DNA from 3 places in the Brachybacterium hainanense genome. Region 2 is predicted to be linked to each of the others. Evidence: predicted binding sites of a transcription regulator. Region 2 holds the regulator's gene; each other region holds the start of a gene.
What was found. The regulator LexA, encoded in region 2, represses DNA repair genes until DNA is damaged. The targets are predictions, from matches to a motif close to TCGAACANNTGTTCGA.
Positions count from the first base shown of each region.

Region 1 (5,588 bases), on a different contig from region 2:
CGGTAGCATCGACGTCACCGCCAGCACCCAGGACCCGAGGACCACGATGAATCTCGCCCACCACGCCGACTCCCGCGACCTTCCGACGAAGGAGGTCCTGGACTGGGAGCTGTTCGGCACCGCCTCTCGCGAGCTCGCGCAGCAGATCGTCGACAGCGACTACCAGCCGGAGATCGTCATCGCCGTTGCGCGCGGCGGCCTGCTGCCCGCCGGCTCCCTGTCCTACGCGCTGGGTCTCAAGCTGGCCGATGCGATCAATGTGGAGTTCTACACCGACGTCCACGAGACCCTCCCGGACCCGGTGCTGCTGGCACCGATGCTGGACGTCGAGGCGATCTCCGGCAAGCGGCTCCTCGTGGTCGATGACGTCGCCGATTCCGGACGGACCCTCGCCCTGGTCCTCGAGCTGCTGCGCGGCCAGGGGGCCGAGGCTCGCAGCGCCGTGCTGTACTCGAAGTCCGCGTCCGTGGTCGCCCCCGATTTCGTGTGGCGGCGCACCGACGAGTGGATCGTCTTCCCGTGGTCGGCCGAGCCGCCGGTCACCCCGTCCGTGCAGGGCTGAGAGGCCCGATCATGCGCAGGCCGTCCCGGTGGAGGAAGCTCGCCGGGGCGGCCTTCGTCGTCGTGGCGGCGACGCATGTGGCCGCCAAGGCGGTCGCGCCGGACAGCGCCGTCTGCACGTTCACCCAGGCGCTGCTCATGCCGGCGCTCGCCGGCGTGCTGCTCGCGCCGCCGGGCCCTGTTCTGTGGGGGACGGACCCGCTGCCTCGCCGGGTGCTCGCGGCTCTCGCCCTGTCGTGGCTGGGCGACACCCTCCCACGCCTCTCCGCCGACCCGGACCGGGCCTTCCTGCTCATGCTCGGTCCGTTCCTCCTGGCCCAGGGCGCCTACATCTCCGCCTTCTGGCCCCATCGCCGCACCGGGATCCCGGGTCTTCGCAGGGGGCGGCGCGTTCTCGCGCTCGCGCCGTATGGAGCGGCGCTGACCGCCATCGTCGCGCTGTGCGCCCCGCGCTCGGGGCCGATGCTGCCCGCGATCCTCGTCTACGGCGGTGCGCTCGTCTCGATGGCCGTGCTGTCCACGGGCCTGGGACCGGTGGCCGGTGCCGGCGGTGCGGTGTTCCTGGCCTCCGACTCGCTGATCGGCCTCGAGGCCTTCGCCGACCTCCGCCTCCCGATGCATGGGGCCTGGGTGATGACCACCTATCTCGCCGGACAGGGGCTCCTGGTCCTCGCCGTACGCCGGCGGTGCCCCCGCGCGGAGTGACCGAGAGGGACCTCGCGGACGAGGCACCGTCGCGCGGAGGGCACGACCGCGCGCCTGGGTGCCGAGGGAGCGCTGGATGAGGACATGGGACATGAGCGGGATTCTTGCACGGCGCGGAGCGGTGGCGACGCGAGGCCGCGCGAAATGTGGATGACTGCGATATGGGGAGGAGGGATCGAGATGGGGAGGACCAGCACTGAGATGTTCATCTATGCAGGTGAAAGGGTGAATTTACCCGGTGTCCACGGGCGATCGGGGTGGCCCTGAAGAAATTTTCCACAGGCCACCGAGGGCCCTTGATGGGAGGGCTCCTCTTCGGTAATCTAGGTTTCGAACGAGCATTCGAAATCGAGTCGATCCCGGGAGGAGGTGACCGTCGTGGCGCAGGCGTACCTTCCAGGGCTCGCGGGCGAGGCGCTGTGCGATGATGCCTCGGCCGCGCGGCGGTCGCGTCGCCTCGGCCTGGTGGGTCCGCAGGGCGCGGCCGCCGGGAACTCGTCCGCTGCTCCGGAGTCCTCATGGGCCTCGGAGGTTTCGGAGGCATCGCAGATCTCGGAGGCATCGCAGGTCCGCCATTCCGCGGCGGCGGAGCTCGGCGTCCTCGCGATCGCGGCAGGAGTCGGCGCGGGGCCGGCCCGGAAGCCGGCGGCCGGGCCGCGGGACCCGCAGGTCGCCGAGGACGTCGCGGCGGTTCTCGAGCGGGTCCCGGATCGGCTCGCGGGCGGTGGACGGCGCGTGCGCAGGACCGTGGACCGCGACAGCCTCCCGGAGGAGGCGGACGTGATGCACCGGCCGGTGCTGTCCGAGGCCCTGCGGGGCCTCTGGGACGTGAGCGTGCTGGAGAGCATCCTGCTGAGCTGGCGGCTGCGGGCCCTGTCCAGGCTGTGGGACGGGGACGAGGAGGCTCCGTTCCCGGATCCGGACGGCGACATCCACGCGCTCGCGGCCGCGGCAGGGCTCCGGGTACCCACAGGGCGCGCGGATCACGCCATCCGGGACGCCTCCCGAGCCGTCTCCACCCTGTCGGCATGCCTGAGCCTGCTGGAGGAGGGTATCTTCCCTGCGCCGTGGTTCACACATCTCCTGCGCCGCTCGCGTCACCTCTCGGACGTCTCGCGCCGGGCGATGGACGAGGTCGTGGCCGGCTGGAACCTGTCGATGACCCCGGAGTCCTTCTTCACGAGGACCAGTGCGCTCGCCGCATGGCTCGAGGAGGCGGAGCGGCTGGTCCGCGAGGAACAGCCACCGGTGCGCCGGGACGTGCATCTCGCGGCGACCGACCAGGGGATGGCACGGCTCGAGGTGTTCGGTCCCGCACCGGAGGTGCTGCAGTGCGCGCACCGCCTCGACGTGGCAGCGCGGGCGGTGCAGGCCGCGCAGAAGTCCGCCCTCGCCGCCGGCTCCGAGATCCCGTGGGACGTGGACGGGAGCGTCTCCGCCTCGGGGAAGCCCTCCCGGCTGGATGCTCTGCGCTTCCTGCTGCTGACCCGATCGGCCCTCGACACCGATGGCGCCGACGTGCCGGCGGAGCGGTTCCGGATCAATCTGACCGTCCCCGCGCTGACCCTCCTGGGCGTCGTGGACGCACCGGGGATGCTGGACGGGACCATGCCTGTCCCGGCGGATCTCGCCCGGGAGCTCGCGGCAGGGGAGTCGACCTGGTATCGGGTGCTGACCGATCCGCGCAGCGGCGCCTTCCTCCCGCTTCCCGCTGACGCGTACCGGCCGACGCGGGCGATGCAGGAGCACCTGCGCCTGCGGGGAGGAGTGTGCGCGGTGCCGGGATGCGAACGGCCCGTGCGGGCCGCGGTCGAGTGCGATCACATCCAGGAGTGGCTCTCCGGCGGCATGACCAGCACCGAGAACCTCCACTGGCTGTGCCGCTTCCACCATCGGGAGAAGACGGAGGGGCGCATCGACCCGGTGAGGCTGCACGGCCCGCGCCGCGAGCCGGATGGGACCCGTGCACCCGGTCGGACCCGATGGCGGATCCGCACCATCCACGGCGACGAGGCGGTCCTCGATGTGGAGGACCAGACCGACCTCGTCGGCACCCTCGCCGTGGATCTGCTCTCCGATCACTACCGGAACCACCTCCGGGACCTCTGCGATGCCGACTGCCGGCACTTCGGCAGGAATCTTCCGCCGTCTCGACCCGACCATGACGACGATCCGGACCCGGACGATCCGGATCCGAGCAGACCCAGGCCCGGGGTCCCCAGAGCGATCAGACGGCGCAGGGAGATGCGAGCGCGGAGAGACGGGCCGGGAACTGCCCCTCCGGATGTCCCGGATCCCGATCCCGGCTCATACGGCGATCCTCCCTTCTGACCTCCGACCGCAGGCCCGGCCGGAGCAGGGGCGGCCGCCGAGGCGACCTGCCGACAGGCGGCGCCGTCATGCCCGGACGACACGGCGCCCCGAGGCGGGAAGCCTCGAGGCGCCGTGTCAGGAAAGGCCGATGTCAGGAGAACCCGACGTGAGGAGAACCCGACGGTCAGATCGCGTGCTCCCGACGGGCATCGCCGGTCATCGAGCCGAGCCCGTTCGACGGGGTCGCCCCGTCGCGCCAGCGCAGCAGCGCACCGACGCCCTCGGGAATCGCGACCACGCCGTCCGCAAGGGCGCTGATCCCGGCATCGGTGCGGATCGCGGTCGTGAGCAGGTCCTCGATCCCGACGGGCTCCTGCCCCGTGACGAAGATCAGCTCCTCGACCTGGCCGCGGCCCAGAGCCTGCCGGACCTCGTCAGCACCCGCGACCGAGGTCCCGCCGCGACCCTGCTCCTCGGTGAAGCGGGCCGCGAGGTCCCGCTGCGTCCGCGCGATGTGTGCGCGGGTCGCCTCGAGCACCGCCTCCCGGAACGAGGGCCGCTCCAGGCTCTGCCCCCGAGTGCCGCCCGGGATCTCCGTGAGCAGCCCCAGCACCTCCGGCCCCAGCTCGTCCTTCAGCAGGGAGAGCGCGCGCACGTCCCCCGTCGCGAGGACCATCTGCGGCCGATGCCGCACCACGAGCCGGCGCACCGTCTCCGCGACGGCCTCCGCATTGCGCTCCCAGGAGTCCTCGACGCGGGCCTCGAAGTTGTCGGAGCGCCAGCCGTGCTGAGAGCCTCCGCCCCGACCGGTCTTGTGCAGCTCGTCGTGGCCGCCGTCGACCCGCGCGTCACCGTCCAGCACGTTCTCGGACTGCGGGATCGAGGGGTTCTCCGGGGCTCGCAGATGCAGATCCGCCCCGGACCGGTCCGCCTCGATGAGCAGCTGCGAGACCGCGAACTGCGTCAGCTGCATCAGCGGCAGCAGGAGGGGACGCTCGGACCAGGTCGCGGACTCCGCCAGCGGCGGTGCCGGCAGCACCCGATCCAGCACGATCCCCTGGTCCGCCGTTGCCAGGACGGCCCGTCCATGGCGGCCCCCGACCCGAGACGGGGACAGCACGGTCTCCTCGACCTCCGCCAGCAGGGCCTCGGGAGCGCCCGCGGATCGGAGGGAACCACGCTGCTGGGCCCAGCGGCTGGCCAGCTCATCGGCCGCTCGCTGATCGGTGCGCGTGGTATCGAGGTACACGGAGAGGTAGGGGCCGTCGGGCTCGAGGGCGGGGGTGAGCCACGGAAGTTTCACGAAGGACCTCCTGCTTGATCGCGAAGTGGCGACGGCGCACCGTCGGCGCCGTCGCCGGGTGGAGGCCCACGATTCCACGGCCCCCGCGGACCTGCAAGCGATATGGAGGATCAGGCGCGGGAGGCCGGGACCTGCTCGCCCGCCTCGACCGCTACCGGGAGCCGGTTCTCCGCGGGCGGCAGCGGGCAGGTCGCATGGTCGGTGTACGCGCAGGGCAGGTTGACGGCGCGGTTGAAGTCGAGCACCGTCGCCCCGTCCTCGTCCGGAGCGGGGACCGCGAGTGAGCGGCTCGCCGCATACGTGGTGACGCCGCTGGTTCCGTCGCGGAATAGGACCTGGAGCGCTCCCTGGTCGCCGGCGGCGAAGGCTGTCAGCCGGTGCAGGGCGCCATCGATCTCGAACTCGAGCGATCCGGGCGAGGAGAACACGTGCTCGAGGCCGTCGACGACGGAGCCGACCGTCGCCGAGCGGGGCGCCTCCTGCGCGATGAACCGGGCGGGCACCCGCCAGCGGGCATCGGCCGGATAGGCGGGCGTGCCCTCGTACGCGACCAGGTAGGGCGCATCGGAGCGGCGCGGACGCAGGATGATCCGCCCGCCGCGATCGGCGATCTCGACCGAGCCCTGGACCTCGCCGTCCCCGAACGCGACGGCGATGCCGGCTCCGGACGTGATCGGGCCGAAGGCGTGACGACCCGAGAGGACCT
Region 1 covers NZ_JBHLSV010000003.1:71,965-77,552, reverse strand. The annotation lists gene ACFFF6_RS03135 (phosphoribosyltransferase) at 47-562, shown strand; gene ACFFF6_RS03130 (lysoplasmalogenase) at 574-1,266, shown strand; gene ACFFF6_RS03125 (HNH endonuclease signature motif containing protein) at 1,645-3,597, shown strand; gene ACFFF6_RS03120 (baeRF2 domain-containing protein) at 3,764-4,882, opposite strand; gene ACFFF6_RS03115 (DUF1684 domain-containing protein) at 4,993-5,588, opposite strand, start outside.
Region 1: ACFFF6_RS03125 (HNH endonuclease signature motif containing protein) is a predicted target of LexA. The motif match lies at 1,597-1,612, and genes of this name have one in related genera.

Region 2 (5,588 bases):
CCGCCCAGCTGGACCGACTCGTGCGCCCGAAGGACGCGCCCTGGACCATCGAGGACGTGCCGCTGCTGGACGAGGTCGCCGAGCTCCTCGGCTCGGACGACGCGGTCTCCCGCGCAGAGGCCGAGCGGCGACGCGAACAGCGTGCCCGGGACGTGTCCTACGCGCAGGAGGTCCTCGAGAACGTCGACACCAGCGGCATGGTCCGCGCCGAGGACCTCGCCGACCAGGTGGCCCAGGTCCGCGACGGCCGCACCCTCGCCGAGCGCGCCCGGGCCGAGCGCGAATGGACCTACGGCCACATCGTCGTGGACGAGGCGCAGGAGCATTCGGCGATGATGTGGCGGGCCCTCATGCGGCGCAACCCCACCAAGTCCTTCACCGTGGTCGGCGACGTCGCCCAGACCTCCTCCGCCGGCGGAACCTCCAGCTGGGAGGAGGCCCTGTCGCCCTACGTCGAGGATCGCCTCGAGGTCGAGCACCTGAGCGTCAACTACCGCACGCCCCAGCGGATCATGGATCCGGCGCAGCGCATGGCCGAGGCACTCGACCTGCCGGTCACCGAGGTCACCTCGGTGCGCGAGGGCGACGCCGATCCGACGCTGCGCCCGGCGCCGGCCTCGGAGCTCACCGCGCAGACGGTCCTCGCGGTGCAGGAGCAGCTCGCACAGGCGACCGGGCGTCTCGCCGTGATCGCGCACGCGAGCCGCCTGGCCGACCTCGTCGATGCGCTGCGCTCCGCGCCCGGCCTGCCGAAGGTCGGCTCGGGGAGCCGGGGCGTCGACGAGATGGTCGCCGTGATGAGCCCGCAGGATGCCAAGGGCCTCGAGTTCGACGGCGTCGTCCTCGTCGAGCCGGCGGAGCTGCTGGCTGACCGGACCCACGGCGCAGGAGACCTCTACGTCGCCATGACCCGTCCCACCCAGCGGCTCGACGTGGTCCATGCCCTTCCTCTGCCGGAGGGCATCCAGGGCTGAGACGAGGATCGGCGGCCGCGGCTTCCCCTCCGCGACCGCCGATCCGGCAGGCGCCGCGAACGGCGCCACCATGCATCCTATGCGGATTCTCGGGAGCCGTGCGACCGGTTCCCCGATTCGGACCGAGGACGACGGAGGGACGGAGGCCGACGTGGCAGGCGAGCACCGGGCTCACGCGCCGGTCGCGCCGCTCGCCGCCTCCTCCCGCAGCCGATGGATCGCCGCCTCGAAGTCGTCGAGGGACTCGAAGGACCGGTAGACGCTCGCGAAGCGCAGATACGCGACGAGATCGAGCTCCTGGAGCGGCTGCAGGATCGCGAGGCCCACCTGGTGCGCCTCGATTTCGGCCTGGCCGCTCTGCCGGATCGCATCCTCGACCTTCTGCGCCAGCAGCGCGAGCTGATCGTCGGAGACGGGGCGGCCCTGGCAGGCCTTGCGGACCCCGGAGATCACCTTGCTGCGGCTGAAGGGCTCGCTGACGCCCGATCGCTTGACGACCGACAGTGAGGCGGTCTCCACCGTCGAGAACCGACGGGAGCAGGCGGTGCACTGACGACGCCTGCGGATCACCGCGCCGTCATCGGACGTGCGCGAGTCCACGACGCGGGAGTCGGGGTTGCGGCAGAAGGGGCAGTGCACCCTTCCAGCTTACAGCGGGGCGACCGCGCTCAGCGGCCGGTCTCCGCCCCGGTGGGGAGCACGATCTCCTGGCCGGCGGTCAGCCGCGGCGTGACCAGCCCGTTGAGGCGACGCACATCGTCGACGAACTCCTGCGGGGCGACGCCCTCGGGGGCGTAGGAGTCCGCGTACGCCCACAGGGTGTCCCCGGCGGCGACCGTGACGACGGGCCCGGAGTCCCCCGATCCTGCGAAGGCCCAAGGGCCGTCGACGAGGAGGAGGACCATGAGCGCGACGACGACCCCCAGCAGGAAGGCGGCGGCGATGCTGAGGACACGGCCGCGACGGGTGAGCACGAGCCGCGCGCGAGCACGGGGAGCATGCTGCTCGATCGCGGTGGTGCGAGCGGCGAGGGGAAGGATCGTTGCCATGTCCGAACTCCTGTTCGATCGAATACGTGTACGACTGTAGGCCCGGTTGACGCGACACGCAAGACCCGTCTCGAACACATGTTTGGCCTGCGGTGCGCGAGCGCCTACTGTGGAAGGCAGGATCACTCCACCAGAGGGGTCCGACAGACGAACCGCCGCCGCCCCGTCCTCCCAGGAGAGTCCGCCCATGTCGCCCACGAGCACCCCGGAGCACGAGAGCTCCCCCGCCCCGTCGGACCTCACCCGGCGGCAGCACCGGATCCTCGAGACCATCACCGCGGAGATCGCCGCGCACGGCTACCCGCCCACCATGCGCGAGATCGGCCAGGCGGTCGGCCTGACCTCCCCGTCCTCGGTCGCCCATCAGCTCGGCGTGCTCGAGCGCAAGGGCTACCTGCGCCGTGACCCCAAGCGCCCGCGCGCGATGGAGGTCGTCCAGCTCGACGAGTCCGGCGCCCCGGACGCGGATGCCGCGGAGGTCCTGCCGGTCTCCCCCTCGGTCGCCGTCCCCCTCGTGGGCCGCATCGCCGCGGGAGTGCCGATCACCGCCCAGGAGCAGGTCGAGGACGTCTTCACCCTGCCCGAGCAGCTCGTCGGCGGCGGGGACCTGTTCCTCCTGCAGGTGGTCGGGGAGTCGATGATCGATGCGGCGATCTGCGACGGCGACTGGGTCGTGGTGCGGCGTCAGCCGGTGGCGCAGAAGGGCGAGATCGTGGCGGCGATGATCGACGGCGAGGCCACCGTGAAGACGTTCGCCGAGCGCGACGGCCACATCTGGCTGATGCCCCACAATCCGTCCTTCACCCCGATCCTCGGCGACGAGTCCGAGATCCTCGGCAAGGTCGTCGCGGTGCTGCGCGCCGTCTGATCACCGCACGGGCGTGGCCGGCGGATCGGTCCCGGCACCCCCCCGGCGCCGGCGCGGGAACGCGCATACCCCCGGTCCACGTCGCCCCGCGCTCCCGAGGGCTCCGGTGCCGGACCGGGCGATCAGCCGTCCGCGAGCCGGCGCAGCGAACCGAGCGCGACCGCCGGGTCCTGCGTGCGCCACAGCGGCGGCATCGCCTGCACGAGGTAGGAGCCGTAGCGCTTGGTGACCAGCCGCGGATCCAGCACCGCGACCATGCCGCGGTCCGCCGAGGAGCGGATCAGCCGCCCGGCCCCCTGCGCCATGAGCAGGGCCGCATGCTGCGCCGAGATCTGCATGAAGCCGTTCCCGCCGCGCTCGGCGATGCGCTCCTGGCGCGCCGAGATCAGCGGCTCGTCCGGCCGCGGGAAGGGGATCCGGTCGATCGTCACCAGGCGACAGGCGCGCCCGGGCACGTCCACGCCCTGCCACAGGGTGATGGTGCCGAAGAGGCTGCTGCTCTCCTCGGCGGAGAAGTCCCGCACGAGCCGCGTCATCGAGTCCTCGCCCTGCACGGCGATGGGCAGGTCCAGGCGCGCACGCACGTGCTCGGCCGCGAGCTCCGCCCCGCGCCGCGAGGAGAACAGGCACAGCGCTCCTCCGCGGGACGCCTCGATCAGCTCGGTCAGATGCTCCATCATCTCGCGGGAGGGCCCGTCCCGCCCGGGCAGCGGCAGGTGCGAGGCCACGTACAGGATGCCCTGGCGGGGATAGTCGAACGGGCTGCCCACATCGAGGCCGGACCACAGGCTCGGATCACGGATCCCGTCCTCGAGCTCGGGGGCGCGGCGGTCCGCGGCGCGCAGGCCCACCGAGCCCGCAGGCGGCTCGAAGCGTCCGCCGAGCGCGAGGGTCGCCGAGGTCATCACCGCGGTGCGCTCCTCGAGGATCGCCCCGCGCAGGGCGCCGGCCACGCTCATCGGCGCGACGGTCAGGCTCGTGCGCCCGGTGGCCTCGGAGCGGGAGATCGCGACCACGTCGTCCTCGTCGGGATCTGAGGCGCGCTCGCACACGTCGATGATCTCCTGCAGGCTCGTGCGGACGGAGCGGCGGGCGCCGGCCGTCCCGGCGAGCTCCTCGTCCCCGGCGTCCTTCGCATCCGCATGCGCGGTCCGGGCCTCGACGCGGAGGGTTCCGATCGCATCGGCCAGCCGCGGGGCGAGGTCGCCGATCACCCGCCCGTCCGGCTGCTCCTCGAGCGCCGCGCGCAGCTCCTCCCCCGCATCGTCCAGGGCGGTGCCGGCGACGCCGAGACCGCGCAGCTCCCGCACCGCGCCGCGCACCATCCCGGGGGCGAGGACCTCCGTGACCGCGCTCGTCACCCGCGCCGCGAGGTCATGGGCCTCGTCGAGGACCACGATGTCGTGCTCGGGGATGATGCCGAGGTTGTTGAAGGCATCGACCGCGAGCAGCGCATGGTTGGTCACGATCAGGTCGACCTCGCGGGCGACCTCGCGGCTGCGCTCGGCGAAGCAGCTGCCGACGAGGGGACAGGTCTGCCCCAGGCACTGGTTGCCGCTCACGGAGACCTGACGCCACGCACGGTCGGAGACCGGGGTCTCGAGGCTGTCGCGGTCGCCGGTGTCGGTCTCCTCGGCCCATGCCCGCAGGCGCCGGATCTGGTCGCCCAGACGCTCCTGCCGGTCATCGGCCCCGCCCCGAGCAGCGGATTCCGTGAACAGGGCTCCCGGATCGAGGTCCGTGGGATATCCGCCGTCCATCTTGTGCCGGCACAGGTAGTTGCTGCGGCCCTTGAGCAGGGCAAAGGTGGGGCGCCTCGGGAGGTCCTCGGCGAGGGCCTCGACCACGCGCGGGAGGTCCTTGCGCGTGATCTGGCTCTGCAGGGCGATCGTCGCCGTGGAGACCACCACGGGCCTGCCCCCCGTCACGGCGTGCAGGAGGGCGGGAACCAGGTAGGCGAGCGACTTCCCGGTGCCCGTGCCGGCCTGGACGAGCAGGTGACGGCGCTGCCGCATGGCCGCGTCGACCGCGGCGGACATCTGCGTCTGCCCCGGACGCGGTGCACCGCCGATCGCCGTGACCGCATGCGCCATGAGGGCGGCGGCATCGGGCACGGCGGGAGGAGCGTCGCTCGCGGAGGGCATCACCCCAGATTACCGGCGAGCACGGCGTGCGGCGGGGACGCCGGGCCGGGGTCCCCGCCACATCGGCGACGCGGCCGAGGCGCCTCGAGCGCCGGGGCCGCGGCGGCTCAGCTCGCGGCGGCTGAGGCCGCGCCCAGCTCCGCGGCGAGCGCCGCATCGACCCGGGCGTGCAGACGGGTGCCCTCGGCCAGATGCTCCTCGGCGAGGACCTCTCCGACCGCATGAGCGCGCGAAACCAGGTCGCCGCGCGTGTACGGCACCACCAGGTCCACCTCCGCCGCGGGGCGCGGCAGGCGCTCGGCGATCAGATCCCGCAGCTCCTCGATGCCCTCGCCCGTGCGGGCGGAGACCACGACGCAGTCCTCGACCTGGCTGCGCAGCCGCGCGATCGTCTCGACCTGGGCGACATCGGCCTTGTTCAGGACGATGATCTCCGGGACGTCGAAGCCGTCGATATCGGAGAGGACCTCGCGCACCGCCCGGATCTGCCCCTCCGGGTCCGGGTGGGAGGCGTCGACGACATGCAGCAGCAGATGCGCGTCGGCGACCTCCT
Region 2 covers NZ_JBHLSV010000025.1:20,598-26,185, forward strand. The annotation lists gene ACFFF6_RS16250 (HelD family protein) at 1-974, shown strand, start outside; gene nrdR (transcriptional regulator NrdR) at 1,146-1,613, opposite strand; gene ACFFF6_RS16260 (LysM peptidoglycan-binding domain-containing protein) at 1,643-2,023, opposite strand; gene lexA (transcriptional repressor LexA) at 2,211-2,891, shown strand; gene ACFFF6_RS16270 (ATP-dependent DNA helicase) at 3,014-5,035, opposite strand; gene hflX (GTPase HflX) at 5,143-5,588, opposite strand, start outside.

Region 3 (5,588 bases), on a different contig from region 2:
TGCTCATCGTGGTGGGGGCGGCTCCCGCGGATCTCGAGGTCGCGCGGCCGGTGCTCGAGCGACTGGCCTCGACGCTCACGATCGTCGGCGGGAGGCCGGGCGACGGGCAGGCGCTGAAGACGGTGAACCAGCTGCTGTGCGGCGTGCACATCGCGGCGGCGGGAGAGGCGCTCGCGCTCGCGGATCGGCTGGGCCTGGACCAGGCGGCGACGCTCGACGCGCTGCAGGCGGGGGCGGCCTCGTCGTTCATGCTCGGCAACCGCGGCCCGCGCATGCTCGAGGCGTACGAGGAGGACGGCGCGGAGGTCCTCTCGCGGCTGGACATCTTCGTGAAGGACCTCGGGATCGTGACCGATGCCGCGCGCCGTCACGGCCTGCCCGTCCCGGTCGCGAGCGCCGCCCAGCAGCTGTTCCTGCTGGGGGCCGCTCAGGACAAGGGCGCGCTGGACGACTCGGCGATCATCACCACGCTCGCTCCGCAGCGCCGGGAGGTGTAGCCGCCGGTCAGAAGGGCGGCGGGCCCTGGGGTCCCCAGCCGTCCGGCGGCTCGGCGATCGTGGTGAGATCGACGCGCGCGAGGGATCCGATCGGCACCGGGGCCGGTACCGGGGCGGGATGCTCGTGCCCGCAGGCGTCGCAGCGGATCGCGGGAGGTGTCGGCGGCGGGAGGGGCAGGATCCGCGGGGACTCGAGCCTCCTCCAGTCCTCGCTGAGCAGCCATCGCCACAGCCGCGGCCAGTGCTGCGACCATGCGGGCAGCTCGAGGATGCGCTTCTCGGTCGCCTCGGGGGCGCGGTCGGGCGATCGGTCGCGGTCCGGGCCCGGTGATCGATCCGCCGGGTCGATGAGGGGATCCCGGCGTGCTCCGGAGAGGCAGAGCGCATCGCAGGGCGCGTCCGGGTGGGCGCGGAGGTGGTCGACGAGCCATCGGGAGGCCTCGGCGCCGATCATGTCGACGTCGTCGCGCTCGTCGATGACGACGTGCTGCCCCCGGTTCGCACCGAGGAGCCAGCGGGTCGTGCCCGGCTGCCAGCTGCCCGCGGCATCCGGTCCGGCCGCGCGCACCCGGGTCGGGTCGAGCAGCCCTTCCGTCTTCTGCTGGTGGTGGTGCTCGCACAGCCAGTGGAGGTTCTCGATATCGGTGGGGCCGCCGTCGAGGAACTCCTCGATGTGGTCGCACTGGCTGGCGAAGGAGGAGCACCGCTCGCAGCCGGGGACGGCGCAGCGGGGGTGGCGCAGTCGCAGGTGCTCCTGCATCGCGGCGGTGGGCCGGTAGGTCTGGGCGGGCAGCGGCAGGAACGTCCCGGTGCACGGATCCGTGAGCACGCGGTACCAGGTGTCCTCGGTGCCGGCGAGGGCGCGCGCCATGTCCGCGGGAAGCGGCGTCATCCCGTCGAGGGAGGCCGGGGCCTCCGAGCGGCCGAGGAGCGTCAGTGCGGGCACGGTCACGACGAGCCGGAAGCGGTCCCGCGGGATGTCGACGCCGTCCGCGGAGAGCTGCGCCCGCGTGAGCAGGAGGTAGCGCAGCACGTCCTTGCGCAGCACCGAGCCCGTCTCCGCGACGAGCCCGTCCACGTCCCACGGGATCTCCTGATCGCCGGCGGCGACGGCGGCGCGCTGCGCGGCCTGGACGGCACGCGCGGTGACGTCGAGCCGCCGCGCGAGGGAGGCGACCTCCGGCGCAGGCCCGTACACCTGGAGGCAGGACATGCCCTTGCCGACATCCATGATCTGCACGGACCGCTCGACCGGTGCGGGCGGCTCCGCCTGCTCGCGGCGCTCCTGCTCCTCGAGCTGCTCCGCCCAGCGGACCAGCTCGCGCAGCCGCTTCTCGAAGCGCTCGGGGCTCACCCGCAGGTCCCACGAGCTGATGAGCCGGTCGATCCCCTGGCGCGCGACCTCCGTCAGGTCGCGGGTGTCCCGCAGCATGCGGGTGAACCAGCCGGCCGGGAACCGCCCGTCGGCGAGCTGCGCGTAGCAGGCCGGGAAGGACGTCAGGGCACGGTGCGCGTCGCGGACCAGATGCCGGGCACGGCGCACGCCGATGCGGAGCGCCGCGGCGGCCACGAGCGCGTTGACATCGTCGTCGTCCTCCGCCGGGGCGCCGGCCGCCGAGGCCCCGGGCGCCTCCCCGGTCCCGGCGTCGGCGGCATCGGCGGCGTCGGCCGGATGCCGCAGGGCCGCCAGGGCCGCGTACTTCGCTGCGAGGGCGGGGCCCTCCGCCGTGCCGAGGTCCCAGATCAGCCGGGCGGCCTCGCTCATGACCACGCCGTCCGGGGCCTGCCAGCCACTCTCGGCGAGGTGCCCGAGGAAGGTCTCCCTGGCATGGGGCCGCACGACCTTCGTGGCCCGCATGGCCGCCGGGGCCGCGGAGACGAAGGCCGCGACGCCGGACAGAGGAGGATCCGGGACGGAGGCCATCGGCAGCGGAGCCCCGTCCGCCATCGCCTGGCGATAGGCCGCACGCCGGGCCGCGTGCCGCGGGTCCTCCACCCTCCAGGACTGCCCGGGGCCGAAGGTGGGGGCGAGCAGGCGGACCTCCCGTGGACCCTGCAGGCCGGTGGAGGCGGTCGGGCCCGCCGGGCCGGCGGGGCGCAGCACACCTCCCGGGATCGGAGCGCCCTCCAGGGCGGGCCGCACTGCAGCGTCCTCTGCTCCTGTCGCGGTCCGGCGATCCTCCAGCATTGCTCCTCCTTCCCGGGCTTCCGTGTCCTGCACCTGCGCACCGGCGTCACATCCGGCTCGTACCTGTGTTCGAAATCCTCTTCATCCTACCCTGTCGAGCGCCATTTCGCGAGCCCTGTGGACAGCTTTCCTCCTTCCATAATCCGCGGGCCCATCGTCAGCCACCCGGACATCATAACCACTCGTGTGACCTGCGACGTCATGCCACATCTCTCACATGGACCGAAATCCACCACTCCTCCCCATGCAGAGTTATCCACATTCTCCAGGTACCTCGGCGCAGCCCCGTCATTTCCGGGGAGAATGCGACATCCCTGCATCGAACCGCTGACCGTCCCGCGTGCACGGCCCCGCGCCGCTAGGCTGGCCGAACCTGTGCACCCGATCCCGTTCCGGAGGAACTCCCGTGCCTGACGCCCCCTCCCCCGCCACCATGCCCGCCGCGTCGCTCGCGGAGCTCGTCGGCGGCGATCTCGAGCTCCTCCAGGACGAGGCGGTCCGCTTCACCCAGGAGCTGATCCGCATCGACTCGACGACCTACGGCGGGGACGACCCCGCGCGCTGGGGCCGAGGGGAGATCGAAGCGGCGGAGTACGTCGCCGCCCGCCTGCGCGAGGTCGGTCTGGATCCCCAGATCATCGAGGCCGCACCAACGCGGGCCAGCGTGCATCTGCGGATCCCGGGCGTGGACCGGGATCGCGGCGGCCTGGTGCTGCACGGCCATCTCGACGTGGTCCCCGCCGCGGCGGAGGACTGGAGCGTGGACCCCTTCGGCGGCGAGATCCGCGACGGCATGATCTATGGCCGCGGCGCCGTCGACATGAAGGACATGCTCGGCATGATGCTGGCCGTGGTCCGGCACCTCGCGCGCGAGGGGATCACTCCCCCGCGCGACCTGGTCGTCGTCTTCTTCGCCGATGAGGAGAACGCCTCGACCTGGGGGTCGACGTGGGTCGTGGAGACCCACCCGGAGATCTTCGCCGGCTGCACGGAGGCGATCAGCGAGGTGGGCGGCTACTCGATCACCCTCCCGGAGCAGGAGACGGGCGAGGACGTGCGCGCGTACCTGATCCAGACCGCGGAGAAGGGTCTGGCCTGGGGTCGGCTGCGGGCCCACGGGCGTGCGGGCCACGGCTCGATGCCGACCTCGGAGAACGCGATCGTCCGCCTCGCGCAGGCGATCGCGCGCATCGACGCGCACGAGTTCCCGAAGGAGTGCATCGCGAGCGTGCGCGAGCTGTTCGACGGGGTCACCGAGATCACCGGCGACGGCTGGGATCCCGCAGATCCGGAAGGGATCCTGCCGCGTCTGGGCGGGGCGCGACGCTTCGTCGCCGGCACCCTGCAGGACACCATGAACGTGACCACCCTGGACGCCGGCTACAAGGTCAACGTGGTGCCGCAGTTCGCGGAGGCGGGGATCGACTGCCGCTTCCTGCCCGGGCACCAGGAGGAGCTCCTCGCGCTCCTCGAGGACCTCGCCGGGGAGCACGTCGAGGTCATCCTCGACAGCGTCAGCGTCTCCGTCGAGTCCCCGACCACGGGTCCGCTCATCGATGCGATGACGGCCGCGATCGAGGCGGAGGACCCGGGATCGCGCGTCCTGCCGTACTGCCTCAGCGGCGGCACCGACAACAAGGCCCTCTCGACCATCGGCATCCGGGGATACGGCTTCGTGCCCCTCCGGCTGCCCGCCGACCTGGACTTCTCCGCCATGTTCCACGGCGTCGACGAGAGGGTCCCCGTGGACGCGGTGCGGTTCGGCGCCCGCACCCTGCTCCGGCTCGTCGTGACCTGCTGACGGACTCCGGGCCGTGTCCCCGGGGACGGTCAGGAGCCGGTGCGCTCCTGGGCGGACGCGGCGATCCGCAGCAGATGCTCGACCATGCCGCGGGCACGGTCGCGGACCTCCTCGAGAGGCATCTGCGGCTCGGCCGTCAGCCAGGTCGCGAGAGAGACGAACAGGCCCCCGGCGAGGAACAGCGCGTACCTCCGCTGCTCCTCGGCTCCCCCGGTCCCCGGCAGGACGGCCGGGTACTGGCGCAGGATCTCCTCGAAGCGGTTCGCGTAGGCCGCGGTGATCATGCTGTCGACGGCGGCAGAGACCTTCCAGCGGCTGACCACACGGACCACCTCCGCCCGGTCGACGAGGACGCCGATCACCCGCAGCAGGCTCCTCATGCCCCTCTCAGCAGGTTCGAGGCCCGCCGCGCGATCCGCCTCGTCGAGGCCCTCGAGGCCCTCGAGGGCCGGTCGGATCATCGCGATCGCGACGTCCTCGAGGTCGGAGAAGTGCGTGTAGAAGGCGGCCCGGGAGATGCCGGCCTCCTTGGCGAGCGAGAACACCGTGATGTCGCCCGTCCCACCCGCGGCCAGGCGCATCATCGCGTCCAGCACGGCCTGCCGGGTGCGCGCCGGGCGCGGATCAGCGGCGCGCGGACGGGGGGCCGACGTCCCGGAACCGCCCGCGGGGTGAGCGGAGGAGGAGGGGGCAGAGGACATGCGGACCATCGTAACGGCACATCAGAGGGCCATGCGATCCCCCTCATAGGTATCGACGACGCAGGTCAGCTCGGCTCCCCTGCGCCGGCCGCGAGACGCCGGGCCGGGATCCGCCCGAGCGCCCACGCCCGGGCCCCTCACTGCGCGGCGACGTAGAAGCCCTCGTCCTCCCAGTTGAGCATCTCGTAGACGTGGAAGCTGCCAGTCGCGGCGGTCGCGTCCTCCGCCGAGACCTCGAAAGCCACATCCCAGGTGGTGCTCTGACCGTCGGTCAGGTCCGCGGCGTCCGTGAAGTTCTGCGGGGTCAGCACCGGGGACCACGTGTACTCGGTGCCGCTCGCACCCGTGAAGTCGGTGTTCAGGTCCCATGCCGGGGAGTAGGTGCCCTCGCCGTGATACGT
Region 3 covers NZ_JBHLSV010000001.1:175,598-181,185, forward strand. The annotation lists gene ACFFF6_RS00850 (NAD(P)-dependent oxidoreductase) at 1-497, shown strand, start outside; gene ACFFF6_RS00855 (HNH endonuclease signature motif containing protein) at 505-2,685, opposite strand; gene ACFFF6_RS00860 (M20/M25/M40 family metallo-hydrolase) at 3,119-4,486, shown strand; gene ACFFF6_RS00865 (TetR/AcrR family transcriptional regulator) at 4,516-5,187, opposite strand; gene ACFFF6_RS00870 (hypothetical protein) at 5,325-5,588, opposite strand, start outside.
Region 3: ACFFF6_RS00855 (HNH endonuclease signature motif containing protein) is a predicted target of LexA. The motif match lies at 2,743-2,758, and genes of this name have one in related genera.